4 regions of the Streptomyces sp. NPDC048142 genome follow, and region 3 is predicted to be linked to each of the others. Evidence: riboswitches for the same ligand, from Rfam matches in the RefSeq annotation. Region 3 holds a riboswitch; each other region holds the start of a gene.
The links. A riboswitch is a leader RNA that binds a small molecule or an ion and turns the genes downstream of it on or off. The one in region 3 is predicted to bind cyclic di-AMP.
Positions count from the first base shown of each region.

Region 1: another riboswitch for cyclic di-AMP. It lies ahead of ACGF2Y_RS15795 (transglycosylase family protein); the one in region 3 lies ahead of ACGF2Y_RS29355 (NlpC/P60 family protein).
Region 2: another riboswitch for cyclic di-AMP. It lies ahead of ACGF2Y_RS20265 (peptidoglycan DD-metalloendopeptidase family protein); the one in region 3 lies ahead of ACGF2Y_RS29355 (NlpC/P60 family protein).
Region 4: another riboswitch for cyclic di-AMP. It lies ahead of ACGF2Y_RS35455 (M23 family metallopeptidase); the one in region 3 lies ahead of ACGF2Y_RS29355 (NlpC/P60 family protein).

Region 1 covers NZ_JBIDBC010000010.1:106,629-112,002, reverse strand. Annotated here, with positions in the region: gene ACGF2Y_RS15810 (cytochrome P450) at 1-297, opposite strand, end outside; partial or broken gene ACGF2Y_RS15805 (hypothetical protein) at 407-664, shown strand; gene ACGF2Y_RS15800 (transglycosylase family protein) at 841-1,962, shown strand; cyclic di-AMP (ydaO/yuaA leader) riboswitch at 2,254-2,436, shown strand; gene ACGF2Y_RS15795 (transglycosylase family protein) at 2,439-3,134, shown strand; gene eno (phosphopyruvate hydratase) at 3,488-4,768, shown strand; gene ACGF2Y_RS15785 (septum formation initiator family protein) at 4,862-5,341, shown strand.
Region 2 covers NZ_JBIDBC010000015.1:72,190-77,563, reverse strand. Annotated here, with positions in the region: gene ACGF2Y_RS20280 (STM4012 family radical SAM protein) at 1-410, shown strand, start outside; gene ACGF2Y_RS20275 (STM4011 family radical SAM protein) at 418-1,335, shown strand; gene ACGF2Y_RS20270 (SGNH/GDSL hydrolase family protein) at 1,371-2,198, opposite strand; gene ACGF2Y_RS20265 (peptidoglycan DD-metalloendopeptidase family protein) at 2,358-3,329, opposite strand; cyclic di-AMP (ydaO/yuaA leader) riboswitch at 3,333-3,493, opposite strand; gene ACGF2Y_RS20260 (tyrosine-protein phosphatase) at 3,939-4,751, shown strand; gene ACGF2Y_RS20255 (DUF6126 family protein) at 4,870-5,043, opposite strand; gene ACGF2Y_RS20250 (helix-turn-helix domain-containing protein) at 5,108-5,374, opposite strand, start outside.
Region 3 covers NZ_JBIDBC010000030.1:61,559-66,932, reverse strand. Annotated here, with positions in the region: gene ACGF2Y_RS29365 (NlpC/P60 family protein) at 1-512, opposite strand, end outside; gene ACGF2Y_RS29360 (hypothetical protein) at 771-1,124, shown strand; gene ACGF2Y_RS29355 (NlpC/P60 family protein) at 1,266-2,453, opposite strand; cyclic di-AMP (ydaO/yuaA leader) riboswitch at 2,461-2,627, opposite strand; gene pcrA (DNA helicase PcrA) at 2,897-5,335, shown strand.
Region 4 covers NZ_JBIDBC010000056.1:395-5,768, forward strand. Annotated here, with positions in the region: tRNA gene ACGF2Y_RS35440 (tRNA-Met) at 220-293, shown strand; gene ACGF2Y_RS35445 (MerR family transcriptional regulator) at 402-1,148, shown strand; gene ACGF2Y_RS35450 (PP2C family protein-serine/threonine phosphatase) at 1,289-2,512, shown strand; cyclic di-AMP (ydaO/yuaA leader) riboswitch at 2,723-2,875, shown strand; gene ACGF2Y_RS35455 (M23 family metallopeptidase) at 2,887-3,921, shown strand; partial or broken gene ACGF2Y_RS35460 (aldo/keto reductase) at 4,169-5,113, shown strand; gene ACGF2Y_RS35465 (PrsW family intramembrane metalloprotease) at 5,141-5,374, opposite strand, start outside.

The sequences.
Region 1 (5,374 bases), on a different contig from region 3:
ACCGCGTTCCCCCGGGATACCGGTCTTGGCGCGGCCCTGGGCGTCATCAGCGTGGTATTCGGGGTTCTTGGAGAGCCGGGCGTCGGCGAGTGCCTGCCGCGCGTCGGCGTAGCGGGTCACGAGCCACGCTTCCACCCCGGACGGCAGTTCCGTCCGGTGCACGGGCGCGTGCTCCCGCAGCCAGGCGTACGCGGGATACGGATCGGTCGCGAACTCCCAGGAGAAGAGTTCCGGAGTCGGGGTGTCGTTCACCTGGCGACGGTATCGGGCGCTTGTGCGGCGAGGGCCCACCGGCATGGCGTGGAGATCTCGACGACGACCGGACGCCCGCCCTCCCCTAGCCAGCTCCCGCCGTCCCGGCGGCCTGAGCCCCGCGAGCGCCGGCAGGCCTCCGGCGCGGACAGGAGAGGCACCGCTGCGGTTCGACGGGCCGGTGGAGTTCGCGACCTGGCGTTATGTCACCGAGGTGCTGACGAAGGCTCGGCCGGTGGGGCAGACCGCGCCGGCCACGCCGCTGAGACGCCTTCCTGGCCTGCGACTTGCGGGAGAACCTGCCGATTTGCGCCGACGCGGCGGGCTCATCATGCGGGGATTGCGCACGCTTCCGGCCGAGTTCGAGCCGGTCGGCCGTTCCGAAAAAAGTGACACTCTGTCAAGTCTGTGACTTTCACGTGATCTGCGCTGCATCGACTTGTGACATACGTTCGAGTCCCGCTAGGTTCACGGTTCGACGCGTCGGCCGCTCGTTGCTCACGCGTCACTTGTGTGCCGGCGCAGGACCCGATTCCTGCTGCGCGGCGCTCAGGTCACTCGCTCGTCAGTCGCACGGAAGGCATACCCATGGGCTCCGCGAACGGCAGACACCGCCGCCCTCGCCAGGCACCCGCCATCGTCGTCGCCGCAGGGGTGACGGGATCGGCCATCGCCATCCCGCTGCTCGGCGCCGGCGGCGCGCACGCGGCCGAGGCCACCACCTGGGACCGGGTCGCGGAGTGCGAGAGCGGCGGCACATGGAGCGCCGATCTCGGCAACGGCTACTACGGCGGGCTCCAGTTCTCGCAGGAGACCTGGTCGGCGTACGGCGGCACGGCGTTCGCGCCCCGCGCCGACCTCGCCAGCCGGTCCCAGCAGATCACCGTCGCCGAGAAGGTCCTGGACGACCAGGGCCCGAAGGCGTGGCCCAGCTGCGCGGCCATCTCCGGCCTCGCGACGGACGGCGGTCTGCCCGGCGTCGACCCGGGCGTCTCGCCGTCCCCCGACCCGTCCCCCGCCCCGACGACGACCCCGACCGACGAAGCGGACGCAACCGGTGAAACGGATGAATCCGGCAAGTCGGCTGAAACTGACGGGTCCGATGGGGCTGATGGGTCGGACGGGTTCGATGGGGCCAACAGGTCTGACGGGTCGGATGGGTCCGGCGAGCGCGGGAAGAGCGGCGCGGCGGACACGGAGGGCAATGGCGGTACGGAGAAGGGGAGCGAAGCCCCCGGCTCCTCGGTGACGCCCCCCGCCCCGCCGGCCTCCGGCGCCCCCGACGCCTCGACGGACGAGGACGGCAAGGCGGGCAAGCACCGGGGCGCCCCCGCGCCCGAGGAGGCCGACCCGGGCCGGGAGGGCGACCCCCGCGAGTCGGGCAGGCACGCCTCGCGCGGCGAGGGCGACGCGCGGAACGGCGGCGCGGCGACGGCCGGTGCGTACACGGTGCAGCCCGGGGACAACCTCTGGGCCATCGCCGGCGCACAGGACCTTCCCGGCGGCTGGACCGGCCTGTACGAGACGAACAAGGACCTCCTGGGCTCCGACCCGGATCTGATCCTGCCCGGCCAGAACCTGGATCTGGGCCTGGGTCAGGCCGCGGACCGGGGTGCGGATCAGGCCGCGGGCCAGGGTGCGGACCGAGGTGCGGACCAGAGTACGGATCGGGTCGCGCCGGAGAGCGCCGAGGGGCCCGCCGCCAACTGATCCAATCCGGGAGAAAACGCCCCCGAAATTCGGGCAGTTCAGAGGCCTATGTCCACTTTTGCGTAAGTGAGACATGGGTCTCTTTGCTTCAACTGGCGTGCCCCGTCCGGCCGGTCCGTGCGTATCGCGCCCGACCTGCGGAAACGGCCTGCCGGCCACGGCGAGTTCGGGGTTATTGCCCCCTATGTCCATCTTTGAATGTCGGGGTTGCCTGCGCTTACGGTCGGAGCCGCTCGCACCGCGGGCCCCGTCGACCGTCACGCCGAATCCTGCCGTCGGTCGAAGGGAACAGACGCGTAAGCGCCGTAGGCAGGAGCGGGGGACCCAGGTAGGCCGCCGGGTCCGGACGCCTCGTCGAACCGACGGGGACGTACGGGACCGGCTTGGGGTGAAGTCGCATGCGGCACCGTGCGACCGGGCAACTCATCAGCCCGAACCCGACAGCTCACCTCGTAGGCGTCGGTGAGGGGATTTCCATGCTGCTGAAGAGCAAGGGCAAGCACCGCCGCCCGTCCAAGGCCACCCGTATCGCCACCCTCGCGGGTGTCACCGGTGCCGCCGTCGCCGTCCCGCTGATGGGCGCGACCAGCGCTTCCGCCGCCTCCGTCGAGACCTGGGACGCCGTCGCCCAGTGCGAGTCCGGCGGCAACTGGTCCATCAACACCGGCAACGGCTACTACGGCGGACTGCAGTTCTCGCAGTCCAGCTGGGCCGCCGCCGGCGGTACGCAGTACGCCTCGCGCGCCGACCTGGCCTCCAAGGACCAGCAGATCGCCACCGCCGAGAAGCTCCTCGACCTGCAGGGCCCGGGAGCCTGGGCCTGCGCCGGCGCCGGCGGCCTCACCAACGACGGGGTGGACCCGGGCGTGAACACCGGCTCCGGCCAGGCGCAGCCCGAGCGCCAGGCCGAGCAGCCCACCACGCGCAGCGAGCAGCGCACCGCTCCGCAGGCCGAGAAGAAGGCCGAGACCAGGAAGACCGTCACCACCCCGACCGGCGAGAAGGTCCAGAAGGGCGACGGCGAGTACAAGGTCGAGGCCGGCGACACCCTGAGCAGCATCGCTCAGAAGGAAGGCGTCAAGGGCGGCTGGAGCAAGCTCTTCCAGCTCAACGACGACATCGTCAAGGACGCGGACCTGATCTTCCCGGGTCAGCAGCTCCACCTGAAGTGACCGTCAGCTCCACCTGAAGTGACCGTCGCCCTCCTCCCCGGAGGGGAGGCGTCCGGCAGCACTTCTCCCCGCACGGCTTCCCGGCCCGGCGCGCTCTTCCCCCCCGGCGCGCCGGGCCGGGTCTTCGCGAGCGGCGGGGGTCCGGGGGCCCGCATTCGTTCATTTCTTGTCGGCAGTACTGGTTACTGCCCAGTAGATTTCTAGAGATTTGTCCGTGATGCAGGTCCTTGGGTCCTTTTTCGTCCCAGGAGGCGGGCGGTCGGCTGGCCGACGCGGCCGGGCCCGATAGGCTCGTGTCGCAAGGCCACAGTGACCCTGCACAACCAGCGTCATATCCCAGAAGGAGATGCCTCGTGCCGTCCATCGACGTCGTCGTAGCCAGGGAAATCCTCGACTCCCGGGGCAACCCCACGGTCGAGGTCGAGGTTGGCCTCGACGACGGCAGCACGGGCCGTGCTGCTGTTCCGTCCGGCGCCTCCACCGGTGCGTTCGAGGCTGTTGAGCTTCGCGACGGCGACCCCAACCGTTACCAGGGCAAGGGCGTCGAGAAGGCCGTCCTCGCCGTCATCGAGCAGATCGGCCCGGAGCTCGTCGGGTACGACGCCACCGAGCAGCGCCTCATCGACCAGGCGATGTTCGACCTGGACGCCACCGAGAACAAGGCCTCGCTCGGCGCGAACGCCATCCTCGGCGTCTCGCTGGCCGTCGCGCACGCCGCCTCCGAGGCGTCCGACCTGCCGCTCTTCCGCTACCTCGGCGGCCCGAACGCGCACCTGCTGCCCGTTCCGATGATGAACATCCTGAACGGCGGCTCGCACGCCGACTCCAACGTGGACATCCAGGAGTTCATGATCGCCCCGATCGGCGCGGAGTCCTTCTCCGAGGCCCTGCGCTGGGGCGCGGAGGTCTACCACACGCTCAAGAAGGTCCTCAAGACCAAGGGCCTGTCCACCGGACTCGGCGACGAGGGCGGCTTCGCCCCGAACCTGGACTCCAACCGCGCCGCCCTGGACCTCATCGTCGAGGCCATCAAGGAGGCCGGCTACGTCCCGGGCCGTGACGTGGCGCTCGCGCTCGACGCCGCCGCTTCCGAGTTCTACAAGGACGGCGTCTACGAGTTCGAGGGCAAGTCCCGCTCGGCCGCCGAGATGACCGCGTACTACGAGGAGCTCGTCTCCGCGTACCCGCTGGTCTCCATCGAGGACCCGCTGTACGAGGACGACTGGGCCGGCTGGAAGACCATCACCGACCGCATCGGCGCCAAGGTCCAGATCGTCGGCGACGACCTCTTCGTCACCAACCCCGAGCGCCTGGCCCGCGGCATCGAGGAGGGCTCCGCCAACGCCCTGCTCGTCAAGGTCAACCAGATCGGTTCGCTGACCGAGGCCCTGGACGCCGTCGAGCTGGCCCAGCGCAACGGCTTCAAGTGCATGATGTCGCACCGCTCCGGCGAGACCGAGGACGTCACCATCGCCGACCTCGCCGTCGCCGTGAACTGCGGCCAGATCAAGACCGGCGCCCCGGCCCGTTCGGACCGCGTCGCCAAGTACAACCAGCTGCTGCGCATCGAGGAGATCCTCGACGACGCCGCGGTGTACGCGGGCCGCTCCGCCTTCCCGCGCTTCAAGGGCTGACCCGTAGCCACCGGACGGTAGCCTCCGCCCGTCCCCGCACCCGGTCCCGTACCGTGTGCGGGGACGGACGTGTGTAACGGGGAGGCGGGAGACATGGCCGGGAAGGACCGCGACCGGTTCTCCACCGCGACCAGGCTGCGGCTGTTCGGCGAGCAGACCGCGGCCCGCGTGTACCGATCCCAGAACCGCCGTCAGGCCCGCCGCTCCCGGCTCACCGGCCGGGCCGCGTTCCTGGCGCTGGTGGTCTGCTCCCTGGTGGTGGCGCTCGCCTACCCGATGCGGCAGTACGTCTCCCAGCGCGACGAGATCGCCGAGCAGGAGCGGCTCTCGCGGCAGGCGGAGCGGCGCACCGAGGAGCTGCGGGACGAGAAGGCGCGGCTCCAGGACGACGCGTACGTCATGCGGCTGGCCCGCCAGCACCTCCATTACGTCCTCCCCGGGGAGACCGGCTACACCGTGTCCGACCCCGACGCGGCCCAGGACCGCCGCGGCGAACCGGGCGCGAGTGGCCGGCCCTGGCACTCGAACCTCTGGGGCGGCGTGGACAGCGCCGACCGTGACGACCGCGACTGACCGACCCGTACGCACCCCCTTCTCTCCGACGAC
Region 2 (5,374 bases), on a different contig from region 3:
GCGGGGCCCGTTCGTACACGGCGGCCCTGCACTACTCCTTCGACTACGCGGTGGACATGCGGGAGATCCGGTCGATCATCGACCGCTTCACCGCCACCGAGGACTTCTCCCGGGCCGAGGTCGGCCGGTACGTCGACGCCGGCGAGGCACGCAGGCGGCATCTGCTGCAGTCGCTGCTCCAGGCGGCGGGGCTGCCGGTGGCGGACTACCGGGCGCGGTTCGGTACGGATCCGCGCGCGGACTTCGCCACCGAGCTGGCGGGGTTCGCGGCCCGGGGCTGGCTGGACCCGTCGGCGCCCAAAGGGCTGCTGCGGCTGTCCCCTTCGGGTCTCGCCCACTCCGACGCGCTGGGTCCGGCGTTGTTCTCCCCCGGGGTGCGGGCCGCGATGGCCGCGTACGAGCGGAAGTGACCGGGCCATGGACCTGACGATTCTCTACCGGGGCCCGCTCGCCTCCTGCGACTACGACTGTCCGTACTGCCCGTTCGCCAAGCGGCGGGACAGTCGCGCGCAGCTCACGGCGGACCGGGAGGCGCTGGAGCGGTTCACCGGCTGGGCGGCGGCGCAGACCGGCGACCGGCTGTCCGTGCTGTTCACCCCCTGGGGCGAAGGGCTGGTGCGCTCCTGGTACCGGCAGGCGCTGACCGAGCTTTCGCATCTGCCGCACATCGGCCGGGTGGCGATCCAGACGAACCTGAGCTGCCGCACCGGCTGGCTGACGGACGCAGATCCTGAGCGGATCGCGCTCTGGTGCACCTACCACCCGGGGCAGACCCCGTACGAGCGGTTCCTCGGCAGGTGCCGGGAGCTGTCCGGGCTCGGCATCCGCTACAGCGTGGGGGTGGTGGGCTTCGACGCCCATCTGGAGGAGGCACGGCGGCTGCGGGCGGCGCTGCCGGAGGAGGTCTATCTCTGGGTGAACGCCGCCGAGGGACACACCTACACCGACGAGGAGGCGACGCGGTGGACGGAGCTGGATCCGCTGTTCCCCTACAGCCGTGATCCGCACCGCTCGGCGGGGCTGCCCTGCCGGACCGGTGAGTCGGTGATCTCGGTGGACGGCGACGGCACGGTACGGCGCTGTCACTTCGTCCAGGCCGAGCTGGGCAGTCTCTACGACGGCAGCTACCGCCGGGCGCTCGGCCCGCGGGCCTGTCCGCTCGCCGTGTGCGACTGCCATATCGGCTATGTGCATCTGGAGTCGCTGCCGCTGTACGACGTGTTCGCGGGCGGTGTCCTGGAGCGGATACCGGCCGGGCCCGGGGTGGGCATGCCTTCGGACGGGCTCGTGGTGCCGAGCCCGCCCCGGCGTGCGCTCCCCCTGCTGGAGCCATGACCGTACGACTGCTGGAGCCGTGACCGCTACGACCGCTACAGCGGCAGAAGGTCGGGACGCTTCGCCTCTACGTGGTCGCCGGAGGACTCTCCGCGCAGCCGTCGCCCGATCCACGGCACCAGGTATTCGCGGGCCCACTGGATGTTGTCGCGCCGCTCGTCGAAGGGGCTGCGCTGGGCCTGCGGCGGCCAGGGCTGGTCGGGGTCGGCGGGCACGTCGTGGCCGAGGACCTGTGCGGCGCGCAGCGCGACGCGGGTGTGGCCCTCGGGCGAGAGGTGCAGCCGGTCGTTGTCCCAGGCGCGCCGGTCCTGGACCGAGCGGAGCGACCACAGGTCCAGCACGGGGCAGTGGTAGCGGTCGGCGATGGCCCGGAGATGCACGTTGTAGGTGGCGATCTTGCCGCGCATGTGGCGCAGCACCGGAACGCCCCGGGTGTCGAAGCCGGTGGTGACCATGACCGTGCCGACGGCGTTGCTCAGGTCGGCGACCGCCCGCTCGAAGCGCTCGGCGAGGTCGTCGGGGTCGGTGCCGGGCCGGATGATGTCGTTGCCGCCCGCGCAGAAGCTGACCAGGTCGGGGGCCAGTTCCTTGGCGCGCGGGATCTGCTCCTCGACGATCTGGTCGAGGAGACGTCCTCGTACGGCGAGATTGGCGTAGCGGAAGTCCCCGTGCGGGGAGTCCTCGGGGCCGGCCGCCGCGTCGGGGGCCGGGAGCCGGTCGGCGAGGAGGACCGCGAAGCGGTCCGCCCAGCCGACGAAGGTGCCGCCGGGGCCGGGGTCGCCGACTCCCTCGGTGAAACTGTCGCCAATCGCCGCGTACGACCCGATGATGTGCTGCTGGTTGTTTCTCGAATCGTCTGCCACAAGCACTTATCCTGCATCGTTCGATGTGACTTACGCGACCGTAATACGGGGTTGACGCGTGGTGAGATAGACCACCCGGTCAGTTGCAGTAAAGCCGGAATAAAGAGAGGGGCGGTGCGCCGCCGCGCACCGCCCCTCGTCACTTCTCGCCCCGCTCGGTCAGACGGAGACGCCGTGCTGACGCAGGTACGCGATCGGGTCGACGTCCGAGCCGTAGCTCGGGCCGGTGCGGACCTCGAAGTGCAGGTGCGGGCCGGTGGAGTTGCCGGTGGAGCCGGAGAGGCCGATCTGCTGGCCGCCGGTGACGGTCTGGCCGACGGAGACGTTCAGCGCGGACTGGTGGGCGTACTGGGAGTACATGCCGTCCTCGTGCTTGATGACGACCTCGTTGCCGTACGAGCCGCCGTAGCCGGCCGAGACCACGGTACCCGGCCCGATCGCGAGGACGGGGGTGCCGGAGGCGGCCTGGAAGTCCGAGCCGGTGTGGTAGCCGCTGGACCAGCTGGCGCCGGAAGCGCGGTACTGGGTGGTGACGTTGGCGCTGGCCAGCGGGGCCGACCAGCCGGAGCCGGTGGCCTCGGAGGAGCCGGCCGGCGTCGAGCTGCCGGAGCCCTCGGAGTCGTCGGCGGAGACCGTGTCCGCCTTCGGGTCCTTCTTCGGAGCGGCCTTGGGTGCCGGTTCGGCCTTCTTCGGGGCTGCTTTGGGAGCCGCGGACTTGGGAGCCGCGGACTTCTCTGCCGGGGCGGAGCCCTTGGCGCCGAGGGTCAGCTTCATGCCCGGGTGGATCAGGCTGGGGTTCTCTCCGACGGTGGAGCGGTTGTCCTGGTACAGCTTCTCCCACCCGCCCTTGAGCCGGTGCTCGGCGGCGATCTTCGACAGGTAGTCGCCGGGGACGACGGAGTACGTCTTCGGGGCGGCCTTCGACGCGGCCGGGGCGGTCGACGGGGCGGTGTGCGCGGCGGCGACCGAGGCGGCGGCGGGCTTCGCGGCCGGAGCGGCCCGGTCCGCGGCACTCGCGACGGTGGCGCCGATGAGCGGGAGGGCGAGTACGGCGCCGCCGGTCCCTGCGGCGAGGACGCCGCGGGAGATCGGGCCGGACTTCGGACGACGGTGCTTACCCTTTGCGGGCATGGGGAAGTTCCTCTCCGGCGCCTGCGAGGTGAGCTGTCGGGTTCGGGCTGGAGATGCCCGGTCGCGTTGCGGCGACTTCACCCCGAGCCGGTCCGGATCGCTCCGGATCGGCGGCTTACCTGGTTCCCCCGCTCCTGCCACGCGTGAGTGGGTGGGTGCGAATTCCGGGCGGCGGCAGGATTAGGCGGTCCGTCCGGATTGCGGCGACCGTAAACGAGTCAGGACGACAGGAACAAGCCACCGGTTGCGCACCTGAATCATCGATTCAATATCGCCCCGGATTTCCCGTCACACTCCGTGGATGACGGATCTTGAATTTCCGTACGGGCAACGGGAATGCCCCGGGACGCGCTCACCACGGTCCGTCACGGATATGATCCCGCTCACCTCTGGAATCCCATCTCCCCCATTAGCGGGGCATGTTCTGCGAAATACACCAATACGGACATGCCGCAGGCGCCACCCCTGACGCCGGGTCAGCCCGGCCCGCGTGGCACCCCGCACCGGGTACCCGACCGTGATGATTTTCTGTCGAATCGATGTCGTATCGTCACGGGAGCGCCCTCGCCGGCGAGCCGCGCCGACGCCAGAGACCCCAGAGGAGCCACCGTGACGCAGCAGGTGCCGCAGGTCCCGCCGACAGAGACCGCGCTGACCGGAGTCCGCAACTTCCGCGACGTGGGCGGTCTTCCCACCACGGACGGGCGGCACACCGCCTTCGGCCGGCTCTACCGCAGCGGTCACCTGGCGCACGCCACCGCCGAGGACGCGGCCTTCCTCGGCGGACTCGGACTGCACACGATCTTCGACTTCCGTAATTCCGCCGACCACCAGCTCGACGGGTACGACATCGAGCTGACCGGTGTCCGCAATGTCAGCATTCCGCTCTCGGACCCGGCCGACGGCGCGGAGTTCTGGCGCATGGTGCGCGACGGGGACATCGAACAGCTGCGCTCCATCCTCTCGGGCGGCAAGGGCGCCGAGCGCATGATCCGGATGTACCGCTCGACGATCGTGGACCGCACCGCCGAGCACAGCCGCGTGCTGCACTCCCTGGCCGAGGACAGCGTCCCGGCCCTCATGCACTGCGCCGCGGGCAAGGACCGGGCCGGTCTCTCGATCGCGATCGCCCTGCTGGCGGTCGGCGTCGAGCCGGAGGCGATCGAGGAGGACTACCTCAAGTCCAACGACCTCCACCGCCGGTACAAGGTGAAGCGCACCGATATGTCCGAGTCCGGAATGTCTCCCGAGGTGATGGAGCTGCTGAACCCGCTCTTCGGGGCGCATTCCGACTACCTCGCGGCGGCGTTCACAGCCATCGAGGAGACCTGGGGAACGACCGACCGCTACCTGACCGAGGGGCTGAGGGTCTCCCCCGGGACCCGGGAACGACTGCGCGAGCGCCTGCTCGACCAGGGCTGACCCGGCCGGCGGCGATTCGGCCGGCGGCCCGCCGTCACGTGCTCACCGTCACCGGCCCGCCGTCACGTGCTCACCGTCACCGGCCCGCCTTCACTTGCCTGCCATCACCTGCCTGCCGTCACTTGCTTCCGGCGACCACGAAGAGCAGATAGAGGAAGCCCGCGATGATGTGGCCCGCCACCAGGTAGGCGAAGAGACGGATCACCACGCCGCGCGGCATCCGCTTCTCCTGCGGGTCCTCGTTCTCGCGACGTCCGGGGCCCAGCGGGTCGAAGTGTTCGGAATCGGACATGACGGTCCTCTCTGTCGGCCTCGCGGCCGGTGGAGCGAAGGATGCCGCCGGCGGGAACGGCCGGTCAGCGCGCGTGGAGGGCGTTGCCGAGGCAGAGCTCGGCGGCGGGACTCTGCAGCAGGGTGTGGACGAAGAGCAGCTCGGCGCCGCAGCGGTCGACGGCCGCGATCCGGTGCGGGGTGAGCGAGTCGAAGTGGGCGCTGTCACCGGGTTCGAGGTCGTGGACGGTGTCGCCGAGCCCGACCCGCAGCCGTCCCTCAAGGACGTACAGCCACTCCTCGCCGGGATGGACCCGGACCAGGTCGCCCTGGGCCCCGTACGGAACGCGCAC
Region 3 (5,374 bases):
CGGGCCTTGACGCGGGTGATCTGGGAGACCTGCCGCTTGATGTTCCGCAGCATGCCCGTCTGCCGGTCGCCCACCCGGTCGAGGTAGGAGGCGCGTTGCAGATAGGTGTCGGGGTCGGAGGAGAGCGCCAGTTGCAGGGCCGGATCGAGGGTGCCGCCGCGGTACTGCGCGGTGGCCAGCGAACCCAGGGCGTGCCGGGCGGTGTTGAGGCGGTCGGTGCGGCGGGCGGCCTCGTCGGTCAGGTCCTCGACGGTGCGGGTGGCGGCGGCCGCCTTCTCCTTCGCCCCGTTGTACTTCTCGGTGGCGACCTCGGCGTCGTGGTACAGCCGGTCGACCTTCGCCTTGACCTGCGTGGCGGTGGGGGCCGGTTCGGCGGGGGCCGCGCCCGCTCCGGTGACCGAGCCGGCGGTGGCGGCCCCGGCGAGCGCCAGGGTGGCGGCGGTGCGGGCAGCAGGGCCGGCGAACGGGCGCTGCTTGGGTTTTCGGTGAGCTGACCTGCGGTGCGCTGCCACGGGGATGGCATCCTTTCTGTCGGCTGCCCGCCGGGAGATACCGGCGGGTCCGTGAAGGACGCTAATCCGGGTGCGGGGAAAAGAGTCACCATGACAGCTATTGCCCTGATGTGACGTTTCGCCGGTCGCATTCGATCGGGAATGGGGTCCTATTGCAGGGCGATTCGCTCACGGCCGAGAAGGCGCACGAGGAAGGTGCAAAAGGAAGGCTTGCCTCACTGCACGGTGAAACACTGGCCATGGCTAGGCTCCGGATCCATGGACGTACTCATCAATGTCTTCGTCGCCCTGCACATCATCGGCATCGCCTCCCTGCTGGGCGGCTTCCTGACGCAGATGAAGGCCATGGGGGCGGGGACCGCCCGCTTCGTCCCCGCGATGCTTCACGGCGCGCTGACCATGCTGGTCACCGGTGTCGCCCTGGTCGGCCTCAACCAGGCCGACGATCAGGCCGTGAACAACGTCAAGATCGGCATCAAGCTGGCGCTGCTGGTCGTGATCCTCGCCTTGGTCTACGTCAAGCGGGACGACGAGAAGGTCGACAAGGGCGCGTTCGCGGCGGTCGGCGGGCTGACGGTCGCCAACATCTTCATCGCCACCGTCTGGACATGAGGTGAGGCGTTCCGGGAACGACCGCTGAAGAGCCGCCCCCGGCCCCGTACGCGTACTGCTGCTACGTACCGGTCCTACGCGTTCTGGCGCTACCTACTGCCCCTACCTACTGCCCCTACGCGCTGCCCCTACGCACTGTTGCTACGCCGGGCGCACGCTTCCGTAGATCGGCATGGAGTAGATCGACTCCTCGCGCACGTTCGCACCCGGCTTCGGGGCGTGGATCATCATCCCGTCGCCCTTGTAGATGCCGACGTGGCTGATGTCGTCGTAGAAGAAGACCAGGTCCCCGGGGAGCAGGTCGGAGGTGGCGACCCGGGTTCCGACGTTCACCTGGTCCCAGGTCGTCCGGGGCAGGGTCACGCCCGCCTCCCGCCACGCCGCCTGCGTCAGCCCCGAGCAGTCGTAACTGGACGGGCCCGACGCGCCCCAGACGTACGGCTTCCCGATCTGGGCGCGGGCGAAGTCCAGCACCTTCTCCGCCTTGGCGGCGTAACCGCTGCCCGTGCCGGTGCCGGAGCCCGACCCCGTGCCCGTACCGGATCCGGAGCCCGTTCCCGAACCGCCGCTGGACTCCTTCGCGGCCTCCTCGCGGGCCTTCTCCTCCGCCTCGGCCTTCTCCTTCGCCTCGGCGGCCTGCCGGGCGGCCAGCTTCGCCGCCTTCTCCTTGGCCTCGGCCTCCTTCTTGCGCTCCAGCTCCGCCAGCCGCGCCTTCTCCTCGGCGGTCAGCCGGGACAACAGGCCGCGGGCCTCGGTGAGCTTGGTCTGCACGTCCTTCTTGCTGGAGGCGCGTGTGGCCTGCGTCTCGGTGAGGGTCTCCAGGCTCTTCACCGCCTCCGCGCGCTTCTTCGCCGCCGCCGCCTGCTGCGTACGGAAATCGGTGACGGCCTTCTGCTGCCTCTCTGTCGCCCGGTCCATGAGCCGGCTCTGGTCGAAGTACCCCTGCGGGTCGTCCGCCAGGAAGAACGTCGCCGTGGGCGCGATGCCGCCGCTGCGGTACTGGGCCGCCGCGTAGGAGCCCAGCGCGCGGCGCGCCTCGTTGATCTTCTCGGTCCGCTTCGCCACGTCCGCGAGCAGCGTGGCGACCTTCTTCTGCTGCGTGGCGGAGGCGGCCTTGGCCCGGTTGTACTCCTGGGTCGCGGTGCCCGCCTGCCGGTACAGGGCGTCGACCTTCTTCTGCACTTCCTCGATGGTGGGCTTCGGCTCCGCGGGCGCGGCCGTGGCGCTCTGCGTGGAGAGCAACGTCACGGAGGCCAGCGCGGCCGTCGTCAGCCCGACGGCGGGAGTGGTGGTGCGCACCTTCGTGCGCGGCTTGCGATGCGATGCCAAGACCGGCATCTCCTTCCGTGGACCGCCTACCGGGTTAGCTGTCGGGTTCGGACGGAACGGAAGGCTGTCCTACGGTCCGGATGCGAGGGCACGGACCGATTCACCCCGGTTCTGCGTGTGGGTCCCCGGTTCCGAACTACCTGGAGGGCAGGACGGATTCGGCAGAGGTGTCCGTTAGGCGCGGTTCGCCTCAGGGAGGTACGGATCACCTGACCGAGCACGCTAGCCAACCCGTGGCACCGCTGGGAAGGAGCATGAGCGATATGCCCGATACATTTTCGTGACCTTTTCGGATCATGGGCCACACACCCCTTCCGACCGGGCACTCCTTCACGGAACGTGGGCGTCCGCTCTCCGTGCGTACCGGTGGCGTACGGGTGCCGAGGGCTGCTTCCGGCCTTCGGCCGAAGGTTGTCAGTCCGGCAGCCTAAACTCGGGAGGCGATGAGCAGCCTCTTTGACGACAGTTTCCTGACCGGCCTCCAGCCCGCGGAGGACGGCCCCCCGCCGCCCCCCGAGGACCACGCGCCCGAAGCGGTGCCGGAGGGACTCTTCGAGGGCGTCTACGACGCGCCCCCGCCGCCCCGGGACGGGTATTACCGGGACGGCCACCCGCGCCCGGTGATCGACGCCGCGGCGCTGCTCGACGGGCTGAACACCGAGCAGCGCGCCGCCGTCGTGCACGCCGGATCCCCGCTGCTCATTGTCGCCGGGGCCGGCTCCGGCAAGACCCGGGTGCTCACCCACCGCATCGCCCACCTGCTGGCCGAGCGCGGCACGCACCCCGGGCAGATCCTCGCGATCACCTTCACCAACAAGGCCGCGGGCGAGATGAAGGAGCGCGTCGAGCAGCTCGTCGGCCCGCGCGCCAACGCCATGTGGGTCATGACCTTCCACAGCGCGTGCGTCCGCATCCTGCGCCGCGAGTCGAAGAAGCTCGGCTTCACCTCGTCCTTCTCGATCTACGACGCCGCCGACTCCAAGCGCCTGATGGCCCTGGTCTGCCGCGACCTCGACCTGGACCCCAAGCGCCACCCGCCGAAGTCCTTCACCGCCAAGGTCTCCAACCTCAAGAACGAGCTCATCGACGAGGAGACCTTCGCCGGGCAGGCTGCCGATGGCTTCGAGAAGACCTTGGCCCAGGCGTACGCGCTTTACCAGGCCCGCCTGCGCGAGGCCAACGCCCTGGACTTCGACGACATCATCATGACGACGGTCCACCTCCTCCAGGCCTTCCCGGACGTCGCCGAGCACTACCGCCGCCGCTTCCGCCACGTCCTGGTCGACGAGTACCAGGACACCAACCACGCCCAGTACACGCTGGTACGGGAGCTGGTCGGCCCGGCCGGAGAGGCCGACGCCCCCGCCGAGCTGTGCGTGGTGGGCGACGCGGACCAGTCGATCTACGCCTTCCGGGGCGCGACCATCCGCAACATCCTCCAGTTCGAGGAGGACTACCCGAGCGCGACGACGATCATGCTGGAGCAGAACTACCGCTCCACGCAGACGATTCTCTCCGCCGCCAACGCCGTCATCGAGCGCAACGAGAGCCGCCGCCCCAAGAACCTCTGGACCAACGCCGGCTCCGGCGCCCGCATCACCGGCTATGTCGCGGACACCGAGCACGACGAGGCGCAGTTCGTCGCCGACGAGATCGACCGGCTCACCGACGCGGGCGACGCCAAGGCGGGCGACGTCGCCGTCTTCTACCGGACCAACGCCCAGTCCCGTGTCTTCGAAGAGATCTTCATCCGCGTCGGCCTGCCCTACAAGGTCGTCGGCGGCGTGCGCTTCTACGAGCGCAAGGAGGTCCGGGACGTCCTGGCCTACCTCCGGGTCCTCGCCAACCCCGAGGACACCGTCCCGCTGCGCCGCATCCTCAACGTCCCCAAGCGCGGCATCGGCGACCGCGCCGAAGCGATGATCGACGCCCTGTCGATGCGGGAGAAGATCTCCTTCCCGCAGGCACTGCGCCGGGTGGACGAGGCGTACGGCATGGCCGCCCGCTCGTCCAACGCCGTCAAGCGCTTCAACACGCTGATGGAGGAGCTGCGCACGATCGTCGAGTCCGGCGCCGGGCCCGCCGTCGTGCTGGAAGCGGTCCTGGAGCGCACGGGCTATCTCGCCGAGCTCCAGGCCTCCACCGACCCGCAGGACGAGACCCGCATCGAGAACCTCCAGGAACTCGCCGCCGTCGCCCTCGAATTCGAGCAGGAGCGGGGCGAGACGGAGGGCGCGGGGACGCTCGCGGAGTTCCTGGAGAAGGTCGCGCTCGTCGCGGACTCCGACCAGATCCCCGACGAGGACGAGGACGGCTCCGGGGTCATCACGCTGATGACCCTGCACACCGCGAAGGGCCTGGAGTTCCCGGTCGTCTTCCTCACCGGCATGGAGGACGGCGTCTTCCCGCACATGCGGGCCCTCGGCCAGACCAAGGAGCTGGAGGAGGAGCGCCGCCTCGCGTACGTCGGCATCACCCGCGCCCGCGAACGGCTCTATCTGACCCGGGCCGCGATGCGCAGCGCCTGGGGCCAGCCCTCGTACAACCCGCCCTCGCGGTTCCTGGAGGAGATCCCGGAGCAGCACCTGGACTGGAAGCGCAAGGGCCCGATGGCCGCCCCCGCGGGACCCACCTCCGGCATCACGTCCTCGCTGTCCTCCTCCCGCTCCCGCACCGGCCCCTCGGGCTTCGCGACCCGGCGCGGCACGGAGAAGCCGACGGTCACCCTGGTGGCCGGCGACCGGGTCACGCACGACCAGTTCGGGCTCGGCACGGTGACGGCTGTCGAGGGCTTCGGCGACCAGGCCAAGGCGACGGTCGACTTCGGCGACGAGCGCCCGAAGAAGCTGCTGCTGCGGTACGCACCGGTCGAGAAGCTGTAGACGGCGAGAGATATACGGGCGAGGCAGCAGAAAGCGGGA
Region 4 (5,374 bases), on a different contig from region 3:
AACCCCCTCCGGCCCGACACGAAACGCCTCGGCCTGCTCCGGCAGGACGAGGCGTTTCGCTGTGAGGGGCCGCTTGTCCGAGGCCGCTCGTACGGGGCCGGGCCGGGGATGTCGGGTGTGGCCGCCGGTGATCAGGCGGAGCCCGGCGCGGAGGTGAGGTACCGCTCGCCGTAACTGGTCAGAGGCGCGCCGGGAATGCCGTAGAGTTGTGTCTACCGACGCGGGGTGGAGCAGCTCGGTAGCTCGCTGGGCTCATAACCCAGAGGTCGCAGGTTCAAATCCTGTCCCCGCTACTGAAGACCCGGGCCCGGCACGCACAGCGTGCCGGGCCCGAGTCGTTTTCCGGTGCCGCGATGTTCCGGCTTGACCTTGACGCAGCGTAAAGATCTAGCGTTTCCGGCATGGAGTGGTCCATTCAGGAAATCGCCAGAAAAGCCGGCACCACGAGCCGCACGCTCCGGCACTACGGGGACCTCGGTCTCCTCACGCCGAGCCGGATCGGGAGCAACGGCTACCGCTACTACGACCAGGACGCCCTCGTCCGGCTGCAGCGCATCCTGCTGCTGCGGGAGCTCGGACTGTCGCTGCCCGCCATCAAGGACGTGCTCGCGGGGCAGCGGGACACGGCGGTGGCGCTGCGGGCGCATCTGCGGCTGCTCGAACAGGAGCAGGCGCGCATCGGGCGGCAGATCGCCTCGGTGCGGACCACTCTCCACAAGACCCAGGAGGGGATGGAACTCATGGCCGACGAAGTGTTCGACGGTTTCGACCACACCGCCCACGAGCAGGAGGTGACCGAGCGCTGGGGCCGGGACGCGTACGAGGAGGGCGACCGCTGGTGGCGTTCGCTCGGGGAGCGGGAGAAGCGGGCGTTCCAGGACGAGCACGAGGCCCTCGCGCGCGACTGGGGGCGGGCCAGGGAGGCCGGGCTCGCCGCGGAGGGGGCCGAGGCGCAGGAGCTCGCCCGTCGGCACTGCGCATGGCTGTCGTCGGCCAGGGAGCCCAGCCGCTCGTACGTGATCGGGCTCGGGGAGATGTATGCCGCCGATCCCCGCTTCGCGAAGAACTACGATCGCCACGGGGACGGCACCGCCGCCTTCGTACGGGACGCGCTGACGGTCTACGCGGAACACCGGCTCTCCGACTGACCGCCAAGGGCCGGGCTGCCGTCCGCTTCCCCCTATTCGGCCGATGCCCGGTCGCCGCCCGGCGCGGCTCCGGGAAGCCTGGACCGGGCGCGGTACCGTCCGCAGCCGTGGGTGGACCGGGCAGGAGTGCACAGGTGGGGATGGCCGAGAGACGGCGTAGCGGCACGGCGGGGAGCATCGACGCCGTGGGCCGTGCGGTGTTCGGGTCTCCGGAGGGCAATGTGACGCCCGGCAGCCGGGGGTCACGCCGGTTCGTCCGGATGCTGCCCGCCCTGCTGATCGTCGGCGGGCTGGTGTTCGACTCACTGTCCCCGCCCAACTTCACCGCCGTTCCCCTGTTCGTCGCGGCCCCGCTGATCGCCGCACCGTTCTTCTCGCTGTCCCGGACCGTCCGCACCGACATCGCCGCGCTCCTCTCCGTCATCGCGATGCGGCTCGCCGACGGGACGTCCACCCAGGTGGTCCCCGTCATCGAGATGATCACCGTGCTCACCGCCTCGGTGCTCGCCATCGTCATCAACGGGGTCGTGCGGCGCAGCAACGAGCAGCTGGCCTCGGCCCGGGTCATCGCGGAGACCGCCATGCGGGCCGTGCTGCCGACGCCGGCCGAGCGGATCGGCGGGCTCCAGGTCGCGGCGCGGTACGAGGCGGCGCAGGCGGACGAGTTCGTGGGCGGCGACCTGTTCGCCGTCGCGGACACCCCGTACGGGGTACGCGTGGTGGTCGGCGACGTACGCGGCAAGGGGCTGGGCGCCGTGGAGGCGGTGGCGGTGATCATCGGGGCGTTCCGGGAGGCCGCAGAGCAGGAGCGTTCGCTGGAGGGCGTCGCGCAGCGGCTGGAGCGGGCGCTGGCACGGGAGGGGACGCGGCGGTACGGGCTGGACGCCATGGAGGGGTTCATCACCGCCGTGCTGGCCGAGATCCCGCCCGGCTCGGCCTCGCTGCGCCTCGTCAACCGCGGTCACCCCGAGCCGATCCTGCTGTACGCGGACGGCGCCCTGGAGGAGCTCGCGCCCTCGGTGCCCGCGCTGCCGCTGGGGATGGACCTGGGGGTGTGGCCGGACCGGGCCGACGAGTGGGCGATGCCCGCAGGGGCGACGCTCCTCGCCTTCACGGACGGCCTGTCGGAGGCCCGGGACGCGAACGGGGTCTTCTACGATCCGGCGGCCCGGCTGCGCGGCCGGATCTTCCCGGGGCCGGAGGAGCTGCTGTCGGCGCTGACCGACGACGTACGGCTGCACACCGGGGGGCGGACCACGGACGACATGGCGCTGATCGCGGTCGCCCGGCCGGCGGAGGGGCAGCCCGTGCGCCGGACGACGGTGAGGATCGTGGGCCGGGGCGATGACACGGTGCGTAACTGAAGGGCACCGCTCCGCATAACATTTGACATACCGTCAGAAAATGAGGTGCGGCTGAGGCTCGGTCAAGTCGCCCGATTCCACCCGCTTGTGACCTGTATATCCCTGCTGTGTTCGTTAATGATCAACAGGAACAGCTTGGAATTGGGCACATGCTTCTATTAACGTTCGATAACGCAGCGCGGTCGTCACAGTCGTCGTCAGAGACGGCGCCGCGCGCGAGCGCCGAATTCCGCAAGGGAACCGGGGAACCACCTACATGGGGTGAATCGGACGCCTGTGTCTCGTGAGAGACGGAGGGGCCCGTAGGAGACCTTCCTGCTCCGAACCCGTCAGCTAACCCGGTAGGCGAGAAGGAAGGAAAGGAGTGCGCCCACGTGGCGTCCAACAAGCCTGCCCCTGAGGCCCCGTCACCCTTCAGTGCCGACACCTTCGGTGGCGCGGAGCGGTCCTGGGAAGAGTGGAACCCCACCGAGGAGTCCATCCGTCCCGTGCGCGGCAGGCACCGCGTGTCCAAGCAGCGTGGTCTGGCCCGTAGTTCCACCGTCCTCGGAGTCGGCGTCATAGCGGCCGTCGGTGCGGGCGGCATGGCCACCGCGCAGGACAAGGCGCCGGTCTCCATCACTCTTCCCGATTCCATCTCGGACAACCTCCCCGACGCCACGTCTCTTCCCGGCGTCGGGTCCTTCATGTCGGACGACGCGGAGACGGCCCCGGTCGCCTCGTCCGCGCCGCTCACCACCGCCGGTCTCACCAGCGCCGAGGCCGAGCAGGGCGCCACCGACGCGGGCGAGGCCCTGCGCGCCCGGATCCTCCAGCAGGCCGAGCAGCAGCAGGCCAGCGCCGACGCCGAGGCCAAGGCCACCGCCGAGAACGCCGCGGCCGAGAAGGCGGCGCAGGAGGCCAAGAAGCAGCAGGACCAGGCCGAGGCGGAAGCCGCCGCGAAGAAGAAGGCGGCGGAGGAAGCGGCGGAGAAGAAGAAGGAGGCCGAGCGGCTCGCCAAGCTCGCCGCCAGCTACTCCCTCCCCACCTTCTCGTACACGATCACCTCGACCTACGGTCAGTCCGGCGCGCTCTGGTCCTCCGGCCAGCACACCGGTCTCGACTTCGCCGGGTCGGCCGGTGCGCCGCTCAAGGCCGTGCACAGCGGCACGATCACGTCGGCCGGCTACTCCGGTTCGTACGGCTACCGCACGGTGCTCCAGCTGGAGGACGGAACCGAGATCTGGTACGCCCACCAGTCCTCGATCGAGGTCTCCGTCGGCCAGAAGGTCACCACGGGCCAGACCATCGGCCGGATGGGCGACAGCGGCAACGTGACCGGCGTCCACCTCCACCTTGAGGTCCGCACCGCGGGCGGTTCCGCGATGGACCCGATGGCCTGGCTGAACAGCAAGGGCCTGAACGTCTGAAACCCCCGGCCCCCCGGCCGACGTCCTTCGTCGCCACCCCGAAACTCCGGCAGCCCTGACGCACACCCCCCGACGCCAGGGCTGCCGGTCTGTCCGGGGACGGCACGGTTCCGGGGACGGCACGGTTCCTTGGGGGGCATGGTTCCTGGGCGACACGGTTCCTTCCCGGTGGAGGTGGGGAGGTACGGTCGCGCGGCGGTGGAGGAATGAGGAATACCGCCCACCGTCCACCCCGTTGGACCCTCACATGACTTCCGCGCGCACTCTCGGCACCTCGGGCCTCCGGGTCTTCCCCCTCGCCCTCGGCGGCAGCGTCTTCGGCTGGACGGCGGACGAGCAGTAGTCCTTCGCCGTCCTGGACGCGTACGTCGCGGCCGGCGGCAACTTCATCGACACCGCTGACGCGTACTCCGCCTGGGTCGAGGGCAACGAGGGCGGCGAGTCGGAGACCGTCATCGGCAGGTGGCTCGCCTCCCGCGGCAACCGGTCCGACATCGTCGTCGCCACCAAGGCCGGCGCCCACCCCGACCACCGTGGCCTGGCCGCCGGCACGATCAAGGGCGCCGCCGAGGCTTCGCTGCGCCGGCTCGGCACCGACCACATCGACCTCTACTACACGCACTTCGACGACGAGACCGTCCCGGTCGAGGAGATCATCACCGCCCTCGACCAGCTGGTGAAGGACGGCAAGGTGCGGCACATCGCCGCCTCCAACATCAGCCCCGAGCGCCTGCGGGCCTCCCTGGACTTCTCCGAGCGCGAGGGCCTCGCCCGGTACGTCGCGCTCCAGCCCCACTACAACCTGGTCTCCCGCGACACCTACGAGGGCGCCCTCCAGGACACCGCGGCCCGCGCCGGCCTCGCCGCCGTCCCGTACTACGCGCTCGCCTCCGGTTTCCTCACCGGCAAGTACCGCCCCGGTACGAAGGTGGAGAGCGTCCGCTCCGCGAAGGCGGGCGGCCATCTGGAGTCGGAGCAGGGCCGCAGGGTGCTGGCCGCCCTCGACCGGGTCGCCGGGGAACGCAACGCCGAGATCGCGACGGTCGCCCTCGCCTGGCTCGCCGCGCAGCCGACCGTCGCCGCCCCGATCGCCTCCGCCCGTACGGTCGAGCAGCTCCCCGCCCTCGTCGCGGTCGCCGATCTGCGGCTGACGGACCGGGAACTCGCCCTGCTCACCGAGGCGTCGGCCTGAGACCATCCCTGCCGTCCGTCGCCGACGCTACTGCGGCGGCGGCGGGGGCGGAGGCGGGAGTCGGTGGGTGGGCGGTGCGCTGCCGTACGGCTGGGGCGGCGGGTAGGAGTAGGGGGATGGGGGCGGCTGCGGGACCGGGCCGCTGTACCCGTACGCCTGCCCGTACCCGTACCCGTACCCGTACCCCTGCCCGTGTCCGTATCCGTATCCCTGCCTCTGCTCGTGTCCGTACCCGCCGTATCCCTGCCCGTACCCGTTTCC